3 regions of the Paenibacillus glycanilyticus genome follow, and region 2 is predicted to be linked to each of the others. Evidence: a T-box and tRNA genes for the amino acid it is inferred to sense, from the RefSeq annotation. Region 2 holds a T-box; the other regions hold tRNA genes.
What was found. The T-box of region 2 lies ahead of pheS (phenylalanine--tRNA ligase subunit alpha). A T-box ahead of a tRNA ligase gene usually reads a tRNA of that ligase, here a tRNA-Phe.
Positions count from the first base shown of each region.

Region 1 (6,343 bases), 1.4 Mb from region 2:
GTAGGCGAGCAGAGCATGCTAAGGCGCGCGGAAGAACTCTCGTTAAGGAACTCGGCAAAATGACCCCGTAACTTCGGGAGAAGGGGTGCCTCGGTAGGGTGAATAGCCCGAGGGGGCCGCAGTGAAAAGGCCCAAGCGACTGTTTAGCAAAAACACAGGTCTGTGCGAAGCCGTAAGGCGAAGTATACGGGCTGACGCCTGCCCGGTGCTGGAAGGTTAAGGGGAGCGGTTAGGAGCAATCCGAAGCTGTGAACCGAAGCCCCAGTAAACGGCGGCCGTAACTATAACGGTCCTAAGGTAGCGAAATTCCTTGTCAGGTAAATTCTGACCCGCACGAATGGCGTAACGACTTGGGCGCTGTCTCAACGAGAGATCCGGTGAAATTTTAATACCTGTGAAGATGCAGGTTACCCGCGACAAGACGGAAAGACCCCATGGAGCTTTACTGCAGCTTGATATTGGACTTTGGTACGATCTGTACAGGATAGGTGGGAGCCTGAGAAGCATGAGCGCCAGCTTGTGTGGAGGCGACGTTGGGATACCACCCTGATCGTATCGGAGTTCTAACCTGCTACCCTGAATCGGGTAGAGGGACCGTGTCAGGTGGGCAGTTTGACTGGGGCGGTCGCCTCCTAAAATGTAACGGAGGCGCCCAAAGGTTCCCTCAGAATGGTTGGAAATCATTCGTAGAGTGCAAAGGCATAAGGGAGCTTGACTGCGAGACCAACAAGTCGAGCAGGGACGAAAGTCGGGCTTAGTGATCCGGTGGTACCGAATGGAAGGGCCATCGCTCAACGGATAAAAGCTACCCTGGGGATAACAGGCTTATCTCCCCCAAGAGTCCACATCGACGGGGAGGTTTGGCACCTCGATGTCGGCTCATCGCATCCTGGGGCTGAAGTAGGTCCCAAGGGTTGGGCTGTTCGCCCATTAAAGCGGTACGCGAGCTGGGTTCAGAACGTCGTGAGACAGTTCGGTCCCTATCTGTCGCGGGCGCAGGAAATTTGAGAGGAGCTGTCCTTAGTACGAGAGGACCGGGATGGACGTACCGCTGGTGTACCAGTTGTTCCGCCAGGAGCACCGCTGGGTAGCCAAGTACGGACGGGATAAGCGCTGAAAGCATCTAAGCGTGAAGCCCCCCTCAAGATGAGATTTCCCAATTAGTAAGACCCCTTGAAGACGACGAGGTTGATAGGTTCGGGGTGGAAGCACAGCAATGTGTGGAGCTGACGAATACTAATCGGTCGAGGGCTTATCCTAAACAAACCCCACAGTACTTTGCGGGGACTCCGGTTTGAAACCGGAAACCAGCTAATGTTTTGTTTGAATCATATTCAGTTTGTTATGGTGTTTTATGTTTATAGCATAAATAAACACCCACCATGAAGTGGGTTTTTTATTGGGCTTTACCTTTTTTCTTAATGTTCCCTGATAGCTCAGTTGGTAGAGCACTCGACTGTTAATCGAGTTGTCACAGGTTCGAGTCCTGTTCGGGGAGCCATATAGAGAGGTGTCCGAGTGGTCGAAGGAGCACGATTGGAAATCGTGTAGGCTCTAACCGGGTCTCGAGGGTTCGAATCCCTTCCTCTCTGCCATATAACTTTTTATTTGATAAGGCCCGTTGGTCAAGGGGTTAAGACACCTCCCTTTCACGGAGGTAACAGGGGTTCGAATCCCCTACGGGTCACCAATTTTACCCAAAAAATGAAGTTCCATTTCGAAGGTTATTCCGATTACTTTTCGGGGACCCCGGAATTACACAATATGGAGGCTTAGCTCAGCTGGGAGAGCATCTGCCTTACAAGCAGAGGGTCGGGGGTTCGATCCCCTCAGCCTCCACCATATATGTTTTAAAATGACGCGGGGTGGAGCAGCTCGGTAGCTCGTCGGGCTCATAACCCGAAGGCCGCAGGTTCAAATCCTGCCCCCGCAACCAAAACTTTATCTTCGGTTTTTACCGAGAATTCGATGTGGAGCTGTGGTGTAGAGGCCTAACATGCCTGCCTGTCACGCAGGAGACCGCGGGTTCGAATCCCGTCAGCTCCGCCATTTAATCAAACATCAGGCTCGGTAGCTCAGTTGGTAGAGCAGAGGACTGAAAATCCTCGTGTCGGCGGTTCGATTCCGTCCCGAGCCACCATGTTAGATGGTTGGAAAAGTTAATATGCCGGTGTAGCTCAGTTGGTAGAGCAACTGACTTGTAATCAGTAGGTCGTGGGTTCGACTCCTATCGCCGGCACCATTTTTACGGAGGGTTAGCGAAGTGGCCAAACGCGGGAGACTGTAAATCTCTTCCTAACGGTTCGGTGGTTCGAATCCATCACCCTCCACCATTTTTTATTTGAGAGCCATTAGCTCAGTTGGTAGAGCACCTGACTTTTAATCAGGGTGTCGAAGGTTCGAGTCCTTCATGGCTCACTTTACCTTGCTTTTTGCGGTTGTGGTGGAACGGCAGACACGCTATCTTGAGGGGGTAGTGCCCACCGGGCGTATGGGTTCAAGTCCCATCAACCGCACCATATGATTTGAAATTACGGAGCCTTGCTTAGCAAGGCTCTTTTTTGTTTTTCCGAAACGATATGGAGCCTAGTTATATCAGTCAAAAAATTGAACATGGAATTAACGATAAATTGAATTGCAGGTATTCTGCCCAGACGGTATAATGCATCATCACCATTTGGCATCGATTTCATAAAAAGCGAGGGGTAGCATGATCGGTTGGACGAGCTCTACACAGGTTGGTCAAAAATTACGGACAGAGGATAAGGTCCGGATATTTGGAGTAATTGATGACTCCGTCTTTCCGGCGGATAAAAGTCAGGAAGGTCCGCTGCCATGAAGGTAATCAAGTGGCTTTTCGTCAACCGGAGTATTCGGACAAAGATTGTTTGGAGCAGCGTAATCACGTCTCTCGTCCCGATGCTTGTGCTGTCTTATCTTTTTTACGAATCAAGCACGAAATCGCTGGAACGTACGATGTACCGCAGCACCAGCCAGAATGCGCAATATGTAGCCGGCTATTTGAATCAATACTTTCGAGACCTGTCCTCTTCTGCGCTGCAGGTGTACGGTTTCCCCCGTGTTATGAATTTGATGGAGCACGGCCGTAACACGAACGACGAGGATTTCTTTGCTCTTGGAGAGTCGCTGAAGAGCTACTATGCGCTTGTCTCCAATAAGAACAAGGATACCGTCATTAAAGTCATGATCTTTGGCAAGGACAATAAGCTGAAGGACTTTTGGTCGAGAGCGGCCAGTTATGATTCTATCCCTTTTAACGAGAGCATCCCCCATTACGAGGACATGCTCGATTTGCCGTTCCAGAACTCACTCTCCTTTTCCTACAGGGATTCTTCGTTTAAGCAGGATTTTTTCGTATTTGCCATTACGATCTATGACCCGTTCTACCATAGTAAAATCGGCACGCTTGTTTTTTACATTCAGGTCAAAGAGCTCGCTAAAGTAATCGAGGCGAATAACCAGTCTCCGAATGTCATCGTGCTGCGCAACTCCAGGGGCGAAACCTTCTACCATACGAGCGACAAATACGATGGTATTGTACCTTCATTCGACATGCCGGATGCCAAGCTGAAAAAGAAGCCGAAGGAGATCCGCTTCGAGCAGCGCCAGGATCTGCTCGTCAGCACCTCTTATCTGGATAACGGGAACTCCACGCTAACCATCATTTATCCGAACGAAGAACTGGCCCGCCATCGCAACAATACGCTTCTGATCGCAATCGGGGCCTTGGTATTTGCGGTTGTGTGCATTTCGCTGCTGTCGCTTTTTGCCCAGCAGTATTTGACACGACCGATTAAACGGCTTGGCCAGGCGATGAAAAAGGTGCGCAACGGCAACTTCCACGTCACGCTGTCACAGCCGTACCGTTACCGGGATGACATATCCGAGCTGACCCGAAGCTTCAACTTCATGACGGAAAAAATACGGGAGCTGATCGAGCAGCGTTACCAGATGCAGCTTCGGAACAAAGAGGCTCAGCTGCTTGCTCTGCAGATGCAGATTAACCCGCACTTCTTGTACAATACGCTTCAAACGATTGGCGGCAAGGCGGTGTTGATCGGAGATTATGAAATTCCGGAGATGTGCCGTTCTCTTGGTGACTTGTTCCGCTACAGCTTCTATGAGGGGAATACGGAGTCTACAATCCGGCAGGAGCTGGCGCATGTCGGCAACTATTTGTATATTCAGCAGTTTCGGTTTGAGGAGTCGCTGCGCATGGAGTTTGACGTGCCCGAGTCGTTAATGGAAGTCTCCACGATTCGTTTCGTTATGCAGCCTATTATAGAAAACGCGGTCATACATGCGCTTGGCGGGCCGGATGACGGGCAGCTGCTCATTCGGGTCAGAGCTGAAACGGACGAAGGGACAATCGTATTGTCCGTCAGCGACAACGGTCCGGGTATAGCTCCAGCCAAGCTGGCGGAGCTGCGCAGCGATATGGAGAAGAAGTCGATGGAAGTATTCTCGGGGGTCTCGATTGGGTTGAAAAACGTTCACGAGCGCATACGGCTTGCATACGGCGATTCGTATGGCCTCGAATTGGACAGCAAGCTGGGCGAAGGAACGGTTATTCGTATCCGAATTCCATGCAGAAAGCGGGGAGAATCTCATGTTTAAGGTAATGGTCGTTGATGATGAGCCATGGGGGCGCAAATCGGTTGGCAAAATGATAGATGAGCTGCAGCTGGATGTCGAGGTTGTCGCGGAAGCCCGAAACGGCGCGGAAGCGCTGGAGCTCATTCCGGTCAGCAAGCCCCATATCATCGTAACGGACATGAATATGCCGGTCATGAACGGCCAGCAGTTCCTCGAGCAATTGTATCACCGGTACAACCATATTAAGGTTGTCGTAATCAGCGGTCATTCGCAATTCGAATATATGAAAGCGGCCGTTGCCTACCAGGCATGCGAATACGTGCTGAAGCCGGTGTCGCATGCAGACCTGAAGGATGCCATGTTCAAAGCTATACAGGCCAGCCGCAGTCATATGAGCGTCGAGCAGCGTCAGCAATTCGCAAGCGAGATGCGCAAGCTGCGTACCGAGACGTTTCTGCAAAACGTGACGGGACGGCGAATAGTGGGCAACGCCGACATCGTCTCCAAAGCAGCGGAGCTTCTCACGAGTCCGCCTATAGGCCGCTATCGGCTTGCCGTCTGCATGTTTCGAAGATTCCGCGAGCTCTCGGAAACCAAGTTCAACGGCAATGCGGACCTGCTTATGTTCAGCATCGAAAATATGATGAACGAATTGACGAGCGGCGCGCCGCTATACGTTTTCAAATCGGACGACCGTCAGCGTCTTTGCCTGCTGTTGTCAGAGCCGGTTATGGACGGCGGGACCGTGCGGGAGCTGCTGCTTCCCTTCCACGAGACAACGAGCCGTATGCTGCAGCTATATGCCGTCGTTGGATTAAGCGATCCGCGCGAACGGCTGGACCAATTGCCGGAGGCTTTCGAGGAAGCGAGCGAGCGTCTGTACGACAGCCCGCTGCGTGGAAGCGAGTTCGTGGTAAAAGCAGCCGATACGCCGCGGGAGCTGCGGGAGCGCGGCGAGATGCTCGGCGGCTTCGACGCGAAGCTGCTGCAGCAAGCGATCGTTGGCGGACAAACGCCTTCGGTTCGCAGAATGCTTGGCGAGTTTGCGCGCAAAGCGGAGATATCGGAATCATTGTCCATCCGGAGCGCGCAGAAGGAGCTGCGCAAGCTTGGCGCTGCCGCCGGAAACGAATGGCCGGCTATTGCCGCAGCCAGTCTGCTGTTGTCCGATCAACGCGCGATTGACAGCGTGATGACGCTCTCCGCGCTTCACGCCTACGTGGCGGAGCTGTCAGCGGCTATAGAGGCGCATATACACGCCAGGGCGGCTTCGAATGATGCGGCTAATCCCATGAGCGAGATTGTGGCGTATTTGGACGGGCATTATTTCGAAGATGTCGGACTGATCGATATGGCAACCCGCTATCATATGGATCCGAGTTACCTGAGCCGGCAATTCAAAGCGGCAACAGGGGAAAATTTCATTGAGTATGTAACGCGCAAGCGCATGGAAAAGGCCTGCGAGCTGCTTCGCGAATCCGATCATAAGGTAAGCGATATTGCCGAGCTGGTCGGTTACGAGAATCAACGGTATTTCAGCCAGGTATTCAAAAAATTTACCGGGCAAACCCCATCGGAATTCCGGGAGCCGCCGATGGCTGAATTTCAGCCTGCAAAAAATTGAACATCGCATCTCCAATTTATTTTATTCCTGCAGCAGCCGACAATCAGTAAACTGAGCATCAGGACGAACGAGAACGCTCGATCCGAGAACATCAGACAAAGG
Region 1 is NZ_CP195155.1:208,813-215,155, forward strand. Features, by position in the region: rRNA gene ACR9FF_RS01080 (23S ribosomal RNA) at 1-1,260, shown strand, start outside; tRNA gene ACR9FF_RS01085 (tRNA-Asn) at 1,426-1,501, shown strand; tRNA gene ACR9FF_RS01090 (tRNA-Ser) at 1,505-1,595, shown strand; tRNA gene ACR9FF_RS01095 (tRNA-Glu) at 1,616-1,690, shown strand; tRNA gene ACR9FF_RS01100 (tRNA-Val) at 1,767-1,842, shown strand; tRNA gene ACR9FF_RS01105 (tRNA-Met) at 1,860-1,936, shown strand; tRNA gene ACR9FF_RS01110 (tRNA-Asp) at 1,973-2,049, shown strand; tRNA gene ACR9FF_RS01115 (tRNA-Phe) at 2,065-2,140, shown strand; tRNA gene ACR9FF_RS01120 (tRNA-Thr) at 2,167-2,242, shown strand; tRNA gene ACR9FF_RS01125 (tRNA-Tyr) at 2,250-2,333, shown strand; tRNA gene ACR9FF_RS01130 (tRNA-Lys) at 2,346-2,418, shown strand; tRNA gene ACR9FF_RS01135 (tRNA-Leu) at 2,435-2,519, shown strand; gene ACR9FF_RS01140 (sensor histidine kinase) at 2,836-4,638, shown strand; gene ACR9FF_RS01145 (response regulator transcription factor) at 4,631-6,241, shown strand.
Region 1: it has a tRNA-Phe gene. The T-box ahead of pheS (phenylalanine--tRNA ligase subunit alpha) is inferred to sense a tRNA for this amino acid. The anticodon was not compared.

Region 2 (6,343 bases):
TCCAGTTCCTGTGCCGCCTGCGCCTGCTGCGCAGATAAACTTGCCGCTGCCGCAGCGCGCTCGCGTTCCAGCTCTTCAGCCGCCAAAGCTTGCGCCAGCGCCCATTCCTCGGCTGCTTCAACGGCCCTTAAACGTTCACGCTCCAGCTCTTCGTTCAGCTTCGCCTGCTGCTCCGCCAAACTTGACGCTGCTCTCGCTCGTTCCCGCTCCAGCTGCTCCGCCAGCGCTTCCGCAGCCTTCGCGCGCTCGCGCTCCAGTTCCTCCGCGGCTAGCGCTTCGGCTAACGCCAGCTCCTCCGCAGCTTCAGCCGCTCGCGCGCGTTCCCGCTCGAGCTCCTGCGCCGCTGTCGCCTGCTGCGCGGCTAACGCCTCCGCCGCTCTCGCCCGCTCGCGCTCCAGCTCCTCCGCGGCTAGCGCCTGCGCCAGCGCCAGCTCGTCCGCCGCCTCCGCCGCTCTCGCTCGTTCCCGCTCGAGCTCTTGCTCCGCTGCCGCCCGCTGCGCGGCTAACGCTTCCGCCGCTCTCGCACGCTCGCGCTCCAGCTCGGCCTCCGCTTTTGCCTGCGCAATCTCGAGCTCCCGCTCCAGCTGCTCCGCGGCAAGCGCTTGAACGCGCTCGATTTCCTCCGTCGCCTCCGCCTGGGCTAAAGCCAGCAACTCGGCTGCTTCTTCCAGCCTCGCAGCCAGCTCTTCGGCAGCAGCCTCTTTCGCGGCGGCAAGCTCGGTATCATATTCTCCCCGCAGCTCTTCCAGCTCTGCCTTGGACTTCTGCTGAACAGCCGCAAGCTCCTCGCGCAGCGAAACCTCCAGGCGGCTTGCCTGCTCGAGCAAATCAACCAGCACAAGCCGCTTGGCCTCGGCGTCGTGAAGCGTATCGTTTTCGCGGCGAAGCCGGAAAACCTCCTCGGTCATCTGAACGGCGGCCAGAACGGCCAGCTTGGGCATATCGAGACGAGGATTGCCAATCGCCAGCTTTTTCATGGCGTCATCGATCGTGCCGGCTACCCGCTTTATATAATCAGCATTGTTATGACCTTTAAGCTTATATTGATGTCCGTATATATCAACTGTTACTACGGTTTGGTCAGCATCCATACTGGGTTATCCTCCTATTCAACGCCTCGCGTTTTTTTAAGTCGTACGCAAATCCAAACATTTGCCTTCATCTATGTAACAAAAATCGATTGCGAAAGTTTCAAATATGTGAAAAAACTCATCTTTTGAACCCTTTTTAGCGCCTTTCAGCATAAAAAAGCCGCATCGAAAGTTCACAAGGAACTATTTCGATGCGGCTTAAAAGGTTTCCTGCCTACTTTCTTAATTCTGCGGCAAAAGATTGCTCAAGCTCGGCTACGACTTTGCCGTGCAGCTCGGTCACTTCTTCGTCGGTCAGCGTGCGGTCCACATGGCGGTAAACAAGCGCTACGGCAACGCTTTTCTTGCCGGATCCAAGCTTCTCGCCGGTGAACACGTCGAACACTCGAACGGACTCAAGCAATTCGCCTGCAACGGCCCAAGCAACGTCCGTCAGCTTCGCAGCCGGCACAGCTTGGTCAAGCACTACGGCGATATCGCGCTGCATAGCAGGGTAACGAGGAAGCGCCTTGTACTCGATGCCGGAATCAGCCAGCTCATACAACGTGCCTAATTCCACCTCTACCACGTACGTATCGGCAAGGTCGCTTTCATGCTGCAAAGTCGGATGCAGCTGGCCGACGTAACCGATCGTTTCCGGTCCATGAGCGGTGTCCACGATAACCGCTGCCGTTCTGCCCGGATGGAAGTTCGTTGGCTGAGCCGATTCGTAACGAACCTTCGAGGTCAAGCCAAGAACGTCAACCACGGTTTCCAGAACGCCTTTGGCGTCGTAGAAATCAACCGGCTCCGCTTTACGGTTCCATTGCGCGTCTACACGGTTGCCCGTGAGCAATACCGCCAGGCGCTGCTTCTCCTTCGGAAGGCGCGTAAGCTGCTCTTCTTCCGTATGGAAGACGCTGCCGATCTCGAAAATAGCGGACGATTCATTTTTGCGGTTGCGGTTATACGTCGCCGTCTCGATCAATTGAGCGATCAGCGTAGTACGCAGAACGCTGCGGTCCTCGCTCATTGGCATAGCCAGCTTCACCGCCTTCAGATCCTTGCCGGTCAATTCGGGGAACAGCTCCGTGCGGGAAGGACCCGTGAACGAATACGTGATCACTTCATGCAGGCCGGCATCGGTCAATCTTCTGCGCAGCTCGCGGCGGATCGTCTGCGGCTTGGTCAGCCCGCCAGGCGTCACATCGCCGTGAATTGGCGTAGTAGGAATATTGTCGTAGCCATACAAACGGGCTACTTCTTCAATTAAGTCAACATCGCGCGTAATGTCCCCGCGGCGCGTCGGCACCGTTACAGCGAATTGGTCATTGGCATCGGACAGACGGTAGCTGAAATGCAGACGGTCGAAAATCGTTTGAACCTCAAGGCGCGACAGCTCCGTTCCGAGGTAGCCGTTGATTTTGTCCAGCGTTACTTCAACAACGGCCGGCTCCGATTTTGCAATTACCGCTTCCACGATTCCTTCTGCCACAAGACCGTCGGCAAGCTCCGCAATAAGAGCAGCCGCGCGGTTCAGCGCCGGAATAACGCGGGCCGGATCCACTTCCTTCTCGAAGCGGATGCTCGATTCCGAACGGAGGCCAAGCTGGCGGGAGGTTTTGCGGACCGTGCCGCCGTCGAACTTCGCCGACTCCAGCAAAATGTTAACCGTCTTCTCGTTTACTTCGGAATTCGCTCCGCCCATGACGCCAGCGAGGGCAACAGGCTTCTCCCCATCCGTAATAACAAGCATATGAGGCTCAAGCGTGCGCTCCTGATCATCCAACGTAACGATCTTCTCGCCTTGCTTCGCCAGACGAACGTCGATTCGGCCCGTCGTAATGGCATCCGCGTCAAAAGCATGCAGCGGCTGGCCGTATTCCAGCATAACGAAGTTTGTTACGTCAACCACGTTGCTGATCGGACGGATACCCGCCGCGATCAGGCGGTTTTGCAGCCATTGCGGGGATGGGCCAACCTTCACTCCTTTGATGTAACGCGCGCTGTAATGCGAGCATTGCTCCGGAGAGCTGATCGATACGGCAATATGGCTGTCCGCATGGTCTGCCGCATGGTTGACGGCCGGTTCGGGAACGCGAACCTCGCGGCCGGTCAAGGCGCCAATCTCGTAAGCAACGCCCAGCATGCTAAGGCAGTCCGAACGGTTAGGCGTCAGATCCAGCTCAAGCACCTCGTCGTTGATGCCAAGCACTTCGCCGATTGGCGTGCCGACCGGAGTCGATTCCGGGAGCACGAGAATCCCTTCCTGCTGCTCTTTCGGCAGAAGCTTGTCGTTAATGCCAAGCTCCTTCGCGGAGCAGATCATGCCTTGCGATTCCACGCCGCGCAGCTTCGCGCGTTTGATTGCGAAATCTCCCGGCAGCTTCGCGCCGATCATCGCAACCGGCACCTTTTGGCCGGCGTCCACGTTTTTCGCTCCGCACACGATCTGAAGCTCTTCGTCCGTACCGACATCGATCTTGCATACGCTAAGCTTGTCGGCATCCGGATGCTTCTCGCGGGATTTCACGTAACCGACAACAACGCCGGAAACCCCTTTATTCAGGGATTCCACGCTGTCGATCTCGATGCCGCCACGCGTCATTTTTTCGGCTAATTCCTCGCCTGTATAGCCTGTCAAATCGATATATTCATTTAACCATTGGTAAGATACTTTCATCGCTTGTTTCCCCTCCCTTTACATTCTCGCGAATTGGCTTAAGAACCGCTGATCGTTCGTATAGAAGTGACGGATATCGTCGATTCCGTATTTCAGAAGCGCGATACGCTCAACGCCCATGCCGAACGCGAAGCCGCTCACTTCCTTCGGATCGTAGCCGCCCATCTCAAGAACGCGCGGATGCACCATGCCGCAGCCGAGAATTTCAAGCCAGCCTGTTTGCTTACACATGCGGCAGCCATGGCCGCCGCATTGCACGCAGGTTACGTCAACCTCCGCGCTTGGCTCCGTGAACGGGAAGAAGCTTGGGCGAAGACGGATTTGCGCCTGCTCTCCAAACATTTGCTGAACGAACTGCAGCAGTGTGCCCTTCAGGTCGCTCATGCGGATGTTAGGGCCAACGACAAGGCCCTCAATCTGATTGAACATGAACGAATGCGTCGCGTCGTCGTCGTCGCGGCGGTAAACTTTGCCCGGGCAGATGACTTTGATCGGCTTGCCGTTCATTTGCTGCATCGTGCGAACCTGTACCGGCGACGTATGCGTGCGCATCAGAATGTCTTCCGTAATGTAGAACGAATCCTGCATATCGCGGGCAGGGTGATTTTTCGGCAGGTTAAGAGCTTCGAAGTTGAAATAATCCGTCTCGACTTCCGGACCTTCGGCAATGGAATAGCCAAGTCCGATAAATACGTCTTCGATTTCCTGCGCGACTTTGTTCAGCGGATGCACCGCGCCCGTCGGCAACGCTTTGCCCGGCAGCGTGACGTCAATCGTCTCCGCGCGAAGACGGTTTTCCGTCTCGGCAGCGAGGAACGCGTTCTGCTTCTCGTCGATTACGCCTTCGATTGCGGCGCGAACATCATTGGCCACTTGGCCGATAACCGGACGCTCTTCCGCGCTCAGGCCGCCCATGCCGCGCAAAATCTCGGTCAGCGCCCCTTTTTTACCCAAGTACTTTACTCGCAAATCATTCAGTTGCTGCGGACTGTCAACCTGCTGCAGCTCTTGCAGCGCTTCTACGCGCAATGCTTCCAAACGTTCTTTCATCGTAAAATCTCGCCTCCACTGTGGAATTTAAAACAAAATAGCAACAAAAAAAGGCCTTTCTCCCCGCAAGGGACGAAAGACCGTGGTACCACCCTAATTCGGATTGCCATAATAACAGCAACCCCTCAAATCCCGTTAACGGCGGGAACCGGACCTTCCCTAATTCGCCGTAAGCCATTAGCGGCTTGCAGCGGTTCAGGCGTCTGCTCCGGAGTGAACTTCGGCAGCCTAATCCCGTAAAGACGCTCGCAATCCATGGCGTCTTCTCCCTGTACGGAAGCCCTGCTTACTTATCTCCATCAAAGCTTTCATCCATTTTTACACTTGGACACAATAATCTATATTATATGCATTTCCTTATTTCCTTGCAACCATTCGCTGCCAAGGCAAATTTATTTTTCGAGCAGCCCTTGTTCATAGGCATAACGGGTAAGCTGAACGCGGTTATCCAGATGAAGCTTCTGCAAAATGTTCTTCAAATGGTTTTTGACCGTATGCTCGGACAATCCGAAGGCAACCGCAATCTCTTTATTCGATTCTCCCGTCACCACCCGTTCAAGAATATCCTTCTCTCGGGAAGTAAGCGGCGTTGTCATTGCCGAAGCATCACTGGCAACGCCAGTTCTTGCACCGGTCTTTGCCGGGTTTGTCCCGTTGGACGAAGCAGCCGAAGTAAATTCCTGCAGCAGCCTGAAGGCAATTTCCTTCGACATCGGCGCCTCGTCATCCACAACGGCCCGGAGATATTCCCTCCAGGCGGAAGGAGAAAGATTTTTGAACAGATAACCTTGGGCTCCCCGCTTGATCGCTTCGAACAGATGGGTTATGTCGTCGGAGACGGTCACCATAACAATCTTCAGGGACGGATAGAGGTATTTCAGCTGCTGCGTCGCCTCAAGCCCGCCCATACCCGGCATGTTGATGTCCATCAGCACCAGATCGGGCAGCACGTCATCGATGCGGGCGATGGCTTCCTCGCCGCTGGCCGCTTCTCCGACAACCGTAAATTCCGGATCCGCTCCGATAATTTCCCGCATACCTTCCCTTCCGTGGGGATGATCATCGACCAAAAAAACGCGAATCTGCCCGTTTGCTTCACTCATTTCCCTTCACCTCCGGATTGAATGCGTACCGTTGTTCCTTCGCCGACCGCGCTTTTTATGTCAAACAGCCAGCCCATTTGCTCAGCGCGATCCCGCATCATGCGAATGCCGTATCGATCCTTTGCATCGATCTGGCTAGGTTCCGCCCCAACCCCGTTATCCTTTATTTCGCATACAAAATCCTCATCGCCCTGCTGCCGGCTAATGACCCGAACCTCGGTCGCCTGCGCGTATTTGCTGACGTTCATAAGCGCTTCCCGAATAATCGACTGCAGCTCGACCAGCTGTTTGTTGGATAATACGCCTTCCTGCAGCTGCCAATCGAGCTTTGCGCGAATGCCGCTGTTTTGCAATAAATCATTCACCGCGCCATGAATCGCGGTCAGCCATGAATCGTCAACGACTACAGCCGGGGACTGCAAATTTGCGATGGACTG
Region 2 is NZ_CP195155.1:1,590,725-1,597,067, reverse strand. Features, by position in the region: gene ACR9FF_RS07240 (hypothetical protein) at 1-1,091, opposite strand, end outside; gene pheT (phenylalanine--tRNA ligase subunit beta) at 1,306-3,753, opposite strand; gene pheS (phenylalanine--tRNA ligase subunit alpha) at 3,772-4,803, opposite strand; T-box leader at 4,869-5,115, opposite strand; gene ACR9FF_RS07225 (response regulator) at 5,196-5,906, opposite strand; gene ACR9FF_RS07220 (sensor histidine kinase) at 5,903-6,343, opposite strand, start outside.

Region 3 (6,343 bases), 310 kb from region 2:
GGCCATAATGGAAGGAACGATCAGGATGGAGGTGCCAATCGTATACAGAAGCGTAAGAACGGTCAGCTGCCGGTGACTTATTTTTCCCTTCTCGAGCATCCTTCATCACCTCCCGCTTAAATTTTGAAAAATCGCCTCGGCCAGCGGCCGCAGCATATAATCGAGCCCATTTACCGGATTAGGAATATGTAAATTGAGGAACCTCATAATCACCAGTAAGATACCTAACCCCAGCAGGCAAAAGAATACCCAAAGATCCTTCCTCAGCTTTCTCTTCCTCAATGACGGCACTTCAATCAGAATAATTACAGCTGCGGCTGCGAATAGCCATATATATTTCATCATAGTTGCTAATTCCTTCTTACTTCATTTCTTGCATAAACGAGTTACTAACCGTACCGGTCTGCCGGATATTTACCACAACGTCTAACTTGACCGGCATCTTCTGAAAGACGGCATCCCAATTATTCTCAACACTTTTCCAATAGGAAGGATTCGCGCGATGAACGACATCTCCAAAGCCAAATATATCCACTTTGTATTTTTCCTGAACCTGATGGATTGTTTTCTGTACAAACCCCCGTATCGCTTCCGCGCTTTCGTGCTCCAACTCATAAATAGACGATTTTTGAGTCAGATCGATTTTACACAACACTTCGCCAATGCTGCCCTCGGTACGAATCCCTATATGTATTTCCGGTTCTCCGTTTACAAACCTGGCTTTGGTTGTCGTTTTCGAACGAATGACCTCAATTGTCATTCTCCCGCCCTCGGGACACTTAAGAACCCCGACCGTATTATGTACATCGTTGTGAATAAAAGAGTAGCCTCTGCTTTCTCCTTCATTCAACCATCCAACAAGCTTATCCTCGTTAAAAACAGCCATGCCCGAATACTGCAGGTGTGCGGGTGAAGCAATTTTTTCAACATTCTCCCTGCTTTCGCCTTTTTCGCGGTCACCTCTCAGGCGGAGTCCGGTGACAACCGGTTGTTTGCCTTTTCTAACGATATCCATAATGAGCTGATCCAGCGTTATCGATGCGGTTGGCGCCCATTGCTTCTGCGAGTTAAGCAAAGAAGAATACATCTGATTGGCAGGGATAGCTTCCAAATGGGTTAATATTTTCAGCGTGCTTGCTGCGGTAGTCTCTCTTGCAATGGTGATGTAGAAATCGGTGCGATGCTCATAATATCTGGACATGTATTCAAGAGCATCCGCAATCCCTTCTTTGGCTAACTCCTCGCCGATGACTAACATCCGAAGGTGGGCAGAATATATAGGTCTCGGCGATACCGTAGTCATTTTGCGTATGGCTTCAAATATGGTTCGTCCCCTCGCTTGGTAAAACGTAACGGGAGTCCGCGTCATCGTTCTGTTGTTTGCGGCAACCTCTCCCGGGTCAACGACCTGAACTGACACCTGATATTGATTCTCCCCATCCTTATCGATTCCGATTGCCACGGCAATCGCCAGATCATTAAGCTCGCGGCGATTCCAGCAGCCAGTCAGCGTCATCACTATTAAAACAAACAATAAGGGAACTAATATTCTCCGCATCATCATCGCAATTCCTCATCTCGTTGCCTTTATTCTCGATTACCGCTTCGGCCCGGGAAGCTTGTTATTGCCTCGGGTAATATTATTCTGACTAATTAGACGCAGCCGTTTCCGCATGGCCCAGTGCGGTAGCCGGAATAAGGTATCCTTCGTATCCTCGGCAATAAACGGTCCAAATGGACTCATATACGGTACTCCGAAGGTACGGAGACTGCATAAATGAAGCACGAGCGCAAAAATGCCTAGAATTATCCCGTATAAACCAAAGGACGCAGCCAGCCCCATTAACGCGAATCGGATCATGCGGATGGAAATGGACATATTCATGGCTGGCACAACAAAGCTTGATATAGCCGTGATGGATACCACTATTACCATCGCAGCGGAAACAATCCCCGCATCCACAGCTGCCTGTCCGATAACCAAGGTGCCGACAATCGAAATAGCCTGACCCATTGTTCTAGGCATCCGAACCCCGGCTTCACGCAGGATCTCGAACGTAATCTCCATAATCAACGCCTCGATAAATGCGGGAAAAGGTATCCCTTCCCGTTGGGCCGCAAGTCCAATGAGCAGCTGAGTAGGGAGCATTTCCTGATGAAAGGTCGTGATGGCTATATAAAGCGATGGCCCTAACAGAGCGATAAAGATGCCTACAAAGCGGAGAATCCTGATCAGCGAGCTGATATCGGCGCGTTGATAGTAATCCTCCGCAGAATGCATGAAGGAAATGAACAAAGCGGGAACCACAAGCACATGAGGCGTTCCATCCACCAATATCGCCACTTTGCCTTCCAGCAGTTCCGCAGCGATAACATCCGGCCGTTCAGAATTGTACATGGTCGGAAATGGACTATAAGCGGAATCCTGAATCAGCTCTTCGATATAGCCGCTTTCCAGAATCCCGTCAATATCTATTCTGGATAATCGGTTACGAACCTCTTCCAAGATCTTATCGCTCACAATACCTTTTATATACATTATGGAAACACTAGTCTGGGTCATTTTCCCGATTCTCATATTTTCAAGCCACAAATCGGGATTCTTAATTTTCCTTCTGACCAGTGCCGTATTTGTGCGAATGGATTCCGTAAACGACTCTTTGGGGCCGCGGCTTACCGTTTCCGTCATGGCCTCTGAAACCGCACGGTCTTTAATTCCATTCATAGCAATGGACAATATTTTATTGCTGTCCCATATAAGAATGACATGGCCGGAAAACAGGTTATAGTACATCGTATCCGTCGATGTCACTTCTTCTATTTCTCCCGCGGTCAGCAAGTCCAGAAAAGGATGCTGATTCGTATTAAGATTCGGAAACTCCACCATCAGAGTCTCCAATATAAAATCCTGAACAGAGTCCGTGTTTACTAGTCCATCCGCATAAAACAAATTCACTGTTCGAGAATTGCCACCATATTCAATTTGGAATTCTTTAAAAATAATATCGTTACTGTTACCGAGTTTTTCTTTAATCGTTGTAATATCGATCTGACTCATGCTGCATCACATCACCCGTATTTGATAATTATCAGTATGGTCATACGCCAATCGATATAAACAAAAAGCACCCGTCGGAGGTTAGTCCGCCAGGTGCTCGTAAAGTATATAAACATGCAAAAAACGCTGACCGTACAAAGTACAATCAGCGCAATCATTTCAATATTGGTGCCGGTGAGAGGACTCGAACCTCCACGGTTTCCCTCACGATTTTGAGTCGCGCGCGTCTGCCATTCCGCCACACCGGCATTTGATAAATATGGCGTGCCCTAAGAGATTCGAACTCCTGACCTTTTGATTCGTAGTCAAACGCTCTATCCAGCTGAGCTAAGGGCACATTTTATTGAAATAATTGTGGAGGCGCCACCCAGACTCGAACTGGGGGTAAAGCTTTTGCAGAGCTCTGCCTTACCACTTGGCTATGGCGCCACCTAATTATGGAGCGGAAGACGGGAATCGAACCCGCGACCCTCGCCTTGGCAAGGCGATGCTCTACCGCTGAGCCACTTCCGCATAAATGGCTGGGGATCAAGGATTCGAACCTTGGAGTGACGGAGTCAAAGTCCGTTGCCTTACCGCTTGGCTAATCCCCAACAGAAAACTTTTTAAACTTTAGTGAAAATGGGGCGATCGATGGGACTTGAACCCACGAATGCCGGAGCCACAGACCGGTGCGTTAACCCCTTCGCCACGACCGCCATACTCACTATAAAAATTATCTGGCAGGGGCAGCAGGAATTGAACCCACACCAAAGGTTTTGGAGACCTTTGTTCTACCTTTAAACTATGCCCCTAAATGGTGGAGGGTGATGGATTCGAACCACCGAACCGTTAGGAAGAGATTTACAGTCTCCCGCGTTTGGCCACTTCGCTAACCCTCCGTAAAAATGGTGCCGGCGATAGGAGTCGAACCCACGACCTACTGATTACAAGTCAGTTGCTCTACCAACTGAGCTACACCGGCATATTAACTTTTCCAACCATCTAACATGGTGGCTCGGGACGGAATCGAACCGCCGACACGAGGATTTTCAGTCCTCTGCTCTACCAACTGAGCTACCGAGCCTGATGTTTGATTAAATGGCGGAGCTGACGGGATTCGAACCCGCGGTCTCCTGCGTGACAGGCAGGCATGTTAGGCCTCTACACCACAGCTCCACATCGTTCTCGGTAAAAACCGAAGATAAAGTTTTGGTTGCGGGGGCAGGATTTGAACCTGCGGCCTTCGGGTTATGAGCCCGACGAGCTACCGAGCTGCTCCACCCCGCGTCATTTTTAAAACATATATGGTGGAGGCTGAGGGGATCGAACCCCCGACCCTCTGCTTGTAAGGCAGATGCTCTCCCAGCTGAGCTAAGCCTCCATATTCTCTCGAGCGACTTTTATAATATATCACATTCAAGTCGGCTTGGCAAGAACTTTTTTGTTTCTTTTTTGTAAAGATGGTGACCCGTAGGGGATTCGAACCCCTGTTACCTCCGTGAAAGGGAGGTGTCTTAACCCCTTGACCAACGGGCCTTGCTTATTACGTAGCAATCAGCTATGTAAGAAATATTATGGCAGAGAGGAAGGGATTCGAACCCTCGAGACCCGGTTAGAGCCTACACGATTTCCAATCGTGCTCCTTCGACCACTCGGACACCTCTCTATATGGCTCCCCGAACAGGACTCGAACCTGTGACAACTCGATTAACAGTCGAGTGCTCTACCAACTGAGCTATCAGGGAATACATTCAAAGCTTGCGCCTTGAAAACTGGATGCGAAATTATGAATTCCTTAAGTTTCTTGCGGGGTCCCCGAAAAGTAATCGGAATAAGCTGCAACGCTTAACTTCACTTTTTGGGGGTTGTTTAGGATAAGCCCTCGACCGATTAGTATTCGTCAGCTCCACACATTGCTGTGCTTCCACCCCGAACCTATCAACCTCGTCGTCTTCAAGGGGTCTTACTAATTGGGAAATCTCATCTTGAGGGGGGCTTCACGCTTAGATGCTTTCAGCGCTTATCCCGTCCGTACTTGGCTACCCAGCGGTGCTCCTGGCGGAACAACTGGTACACCAGCGGTACGTCCATCCCGGTCCTCTCGTACTAAGGACAGCTCCTCTCAAATTTCCTGCGCCCGCGACAGATAGGGACCGAACTGTCTCACGACGTTCTGAACCCAGCTCGCGTACCGCTTTAATGGGCGAACAGCCCAACCCTTGGGACCTACTTCAGCCCCAGGATGCGATGAGCCGACATCGAGGTGCCAAACCTCCCCGTCGATGTGGACTCTTGGGGGAGATAAGCCTGTTATCCCCAGGGTAGCTTTTATCCGTTGAGCGATGGCCCTTCCATTCGGTACCACCGGATCACTAAGCCCGACTTTCGTCCCTGCTCGACTTGTTGGTCTCGCAGTCAAGCTCCCTTATGCCTTTGCACTCTCCGAATGATTTCCAACCATTCTGAGGGAACCTTTGGGCGCCTCCGTTACATTTTAGGAGGCGACCGCCCCAGTCAAACTGCCCACCTGACACGGTCCCTCTACCCGATTCAGGGTAGCAGGTTAGAACTCCGATACGATCAGGGTGGTATCCCAACGTCGCCTCCACACAAGCTGGCGCTCATGCTTCTCAGGCTCCCACCTATCCTGTACAGATCGTACCAAAGTCCAATATCAAGCTGCAGTAAAGCTCCATGGGGTCTTTCCGTCTTGTCGCGGGTAACCTGCATCTTCACAGGTATTAAAATTTCACCGGATCTCTCGTTGAGACAGCGCCCAAGTCGTTACGCCATTCGTGCGGGTCAGAATTTACCTGACAAGGAATTTCGCTACCTTAGGACCGTTATAGTTACGGCCGCCGTTTACTGGGGCTTCGGTTCACAGCTTCGGATTGCTCCTAACCGCTCCCCTTAACCTTCCAGCACCGGGCAGGCGTCAGCCCGTATACTTCGCCTTACGGCTTCGCACAGACCTGTGTTTTTGCTAAACAGTCGCTTGGGCCTTTTCACTGCGGCCCCCTCGGGCTATTCACCCTACCGAGGCACCCCTTCTCCCGAAGTTACGGGGTCATTTTGCCGAGTTCCTTAACGAGAGTTCTTCCGCGCGCCTTAGCATGCTCTGCTCGCCTACCTGTGTCGGTTTGCGGTACGGGCACCTTCACCTGGCTAGAGGCTTTTCTTGACAGCCGGAGTACATGACCTTCGCTACTGCAATTTTCGCTCCCCATCACAGCCTAGCTTACGCGAGTTGCGGATTTGCCTACAACTCTGCCTCACTGCTTGGACAGGCTATTCCATCAGCCT
Region 3 is NZ_CP195155.1:1,285,411-1,291,753, reverse strand. Features, by position in the region: gene ACR9FF_RS05840 (GerAB/ArcD/ProY family transporter) at 1-99, opposite strand, end outside; gene ACR9FF_RS05835 (Ger(x)C family spore germination protein) at 362-1,564, opposite strand; gene ACR9FF_RS05830 (spore germination protein) at 1,598-3,058, opposite strand; tRNA gene ACR9FF_RS05825 (tRNA-Leu) at 3,225-3,306, opposite strand; tRNA gene ACR9FF_RS05820 (tRNA-Arg) at 3,319-3,395, opposite strand; tRNA gene ACR9FF_RS05815 (tRNA-Cys) at 3,414-3,487, opposite strand; tRNA gene ACR9FF_RS05810 (tRNA-Gly) at 3,497-3,571, opposite strand; tRNA gene ACR9FF_RS05805 (tRNA-Gln) at 3,577-3,651, opposite strand; tRNA gene ACR9FF_RS05800 (tRNA-His) at 3,681-3,756, opposite strand; tRNA gene ACR9FF_RS05795 (tRNA-Trp) at 3,779-3,852, opposite strand; tRNA gene ACR9FF_RS05790 (tRNA-Tyr) at 3,856-3,939, opposite strand; tRNA gene ACR9FF_RS05785 (tRNA-Thr) at 3,947-4,022, opposite strand; tRNA gene ACR9FF_RS05780 (tRNA-Phe) at 4,049-4,124, opposite strand; tRNA gene ACR9FF_RS05775 (tRNA-Asp) at 4,140-4,216, opposite strand; tRNA gene ACR9FF_RS05770 (tRNA-Met) at 4,251-4,327, opposite strand; tRNA gene ACR9FF_RS05765 (tRNA-Val) at 4,346-4,421, opposite strand; tRNA gene ACR9FF_RS05760 (tRNA-Glu) at 4,502-4,576, opposite strand; tRNA gene ACR9FF_RS05755 (tRNA-Ser) at 4,616-4,706, opposite strand; tRNA gene ACR9FF_RS05750 (tRNA-Asn) at 4,710-4,785, opposite strand; rRNA gene ACR9FF_RS05745 (23S ribosomal RNA) at 4,911-6,343, opposite strand, start outside.
Region 3: it has a tRNA-Phe gene. The T-box ahead of pheS (phenylalanine--tRNA ligase subunit alpha) is inferred to sense a tRNA for this amino acid. The anticodon was not compared.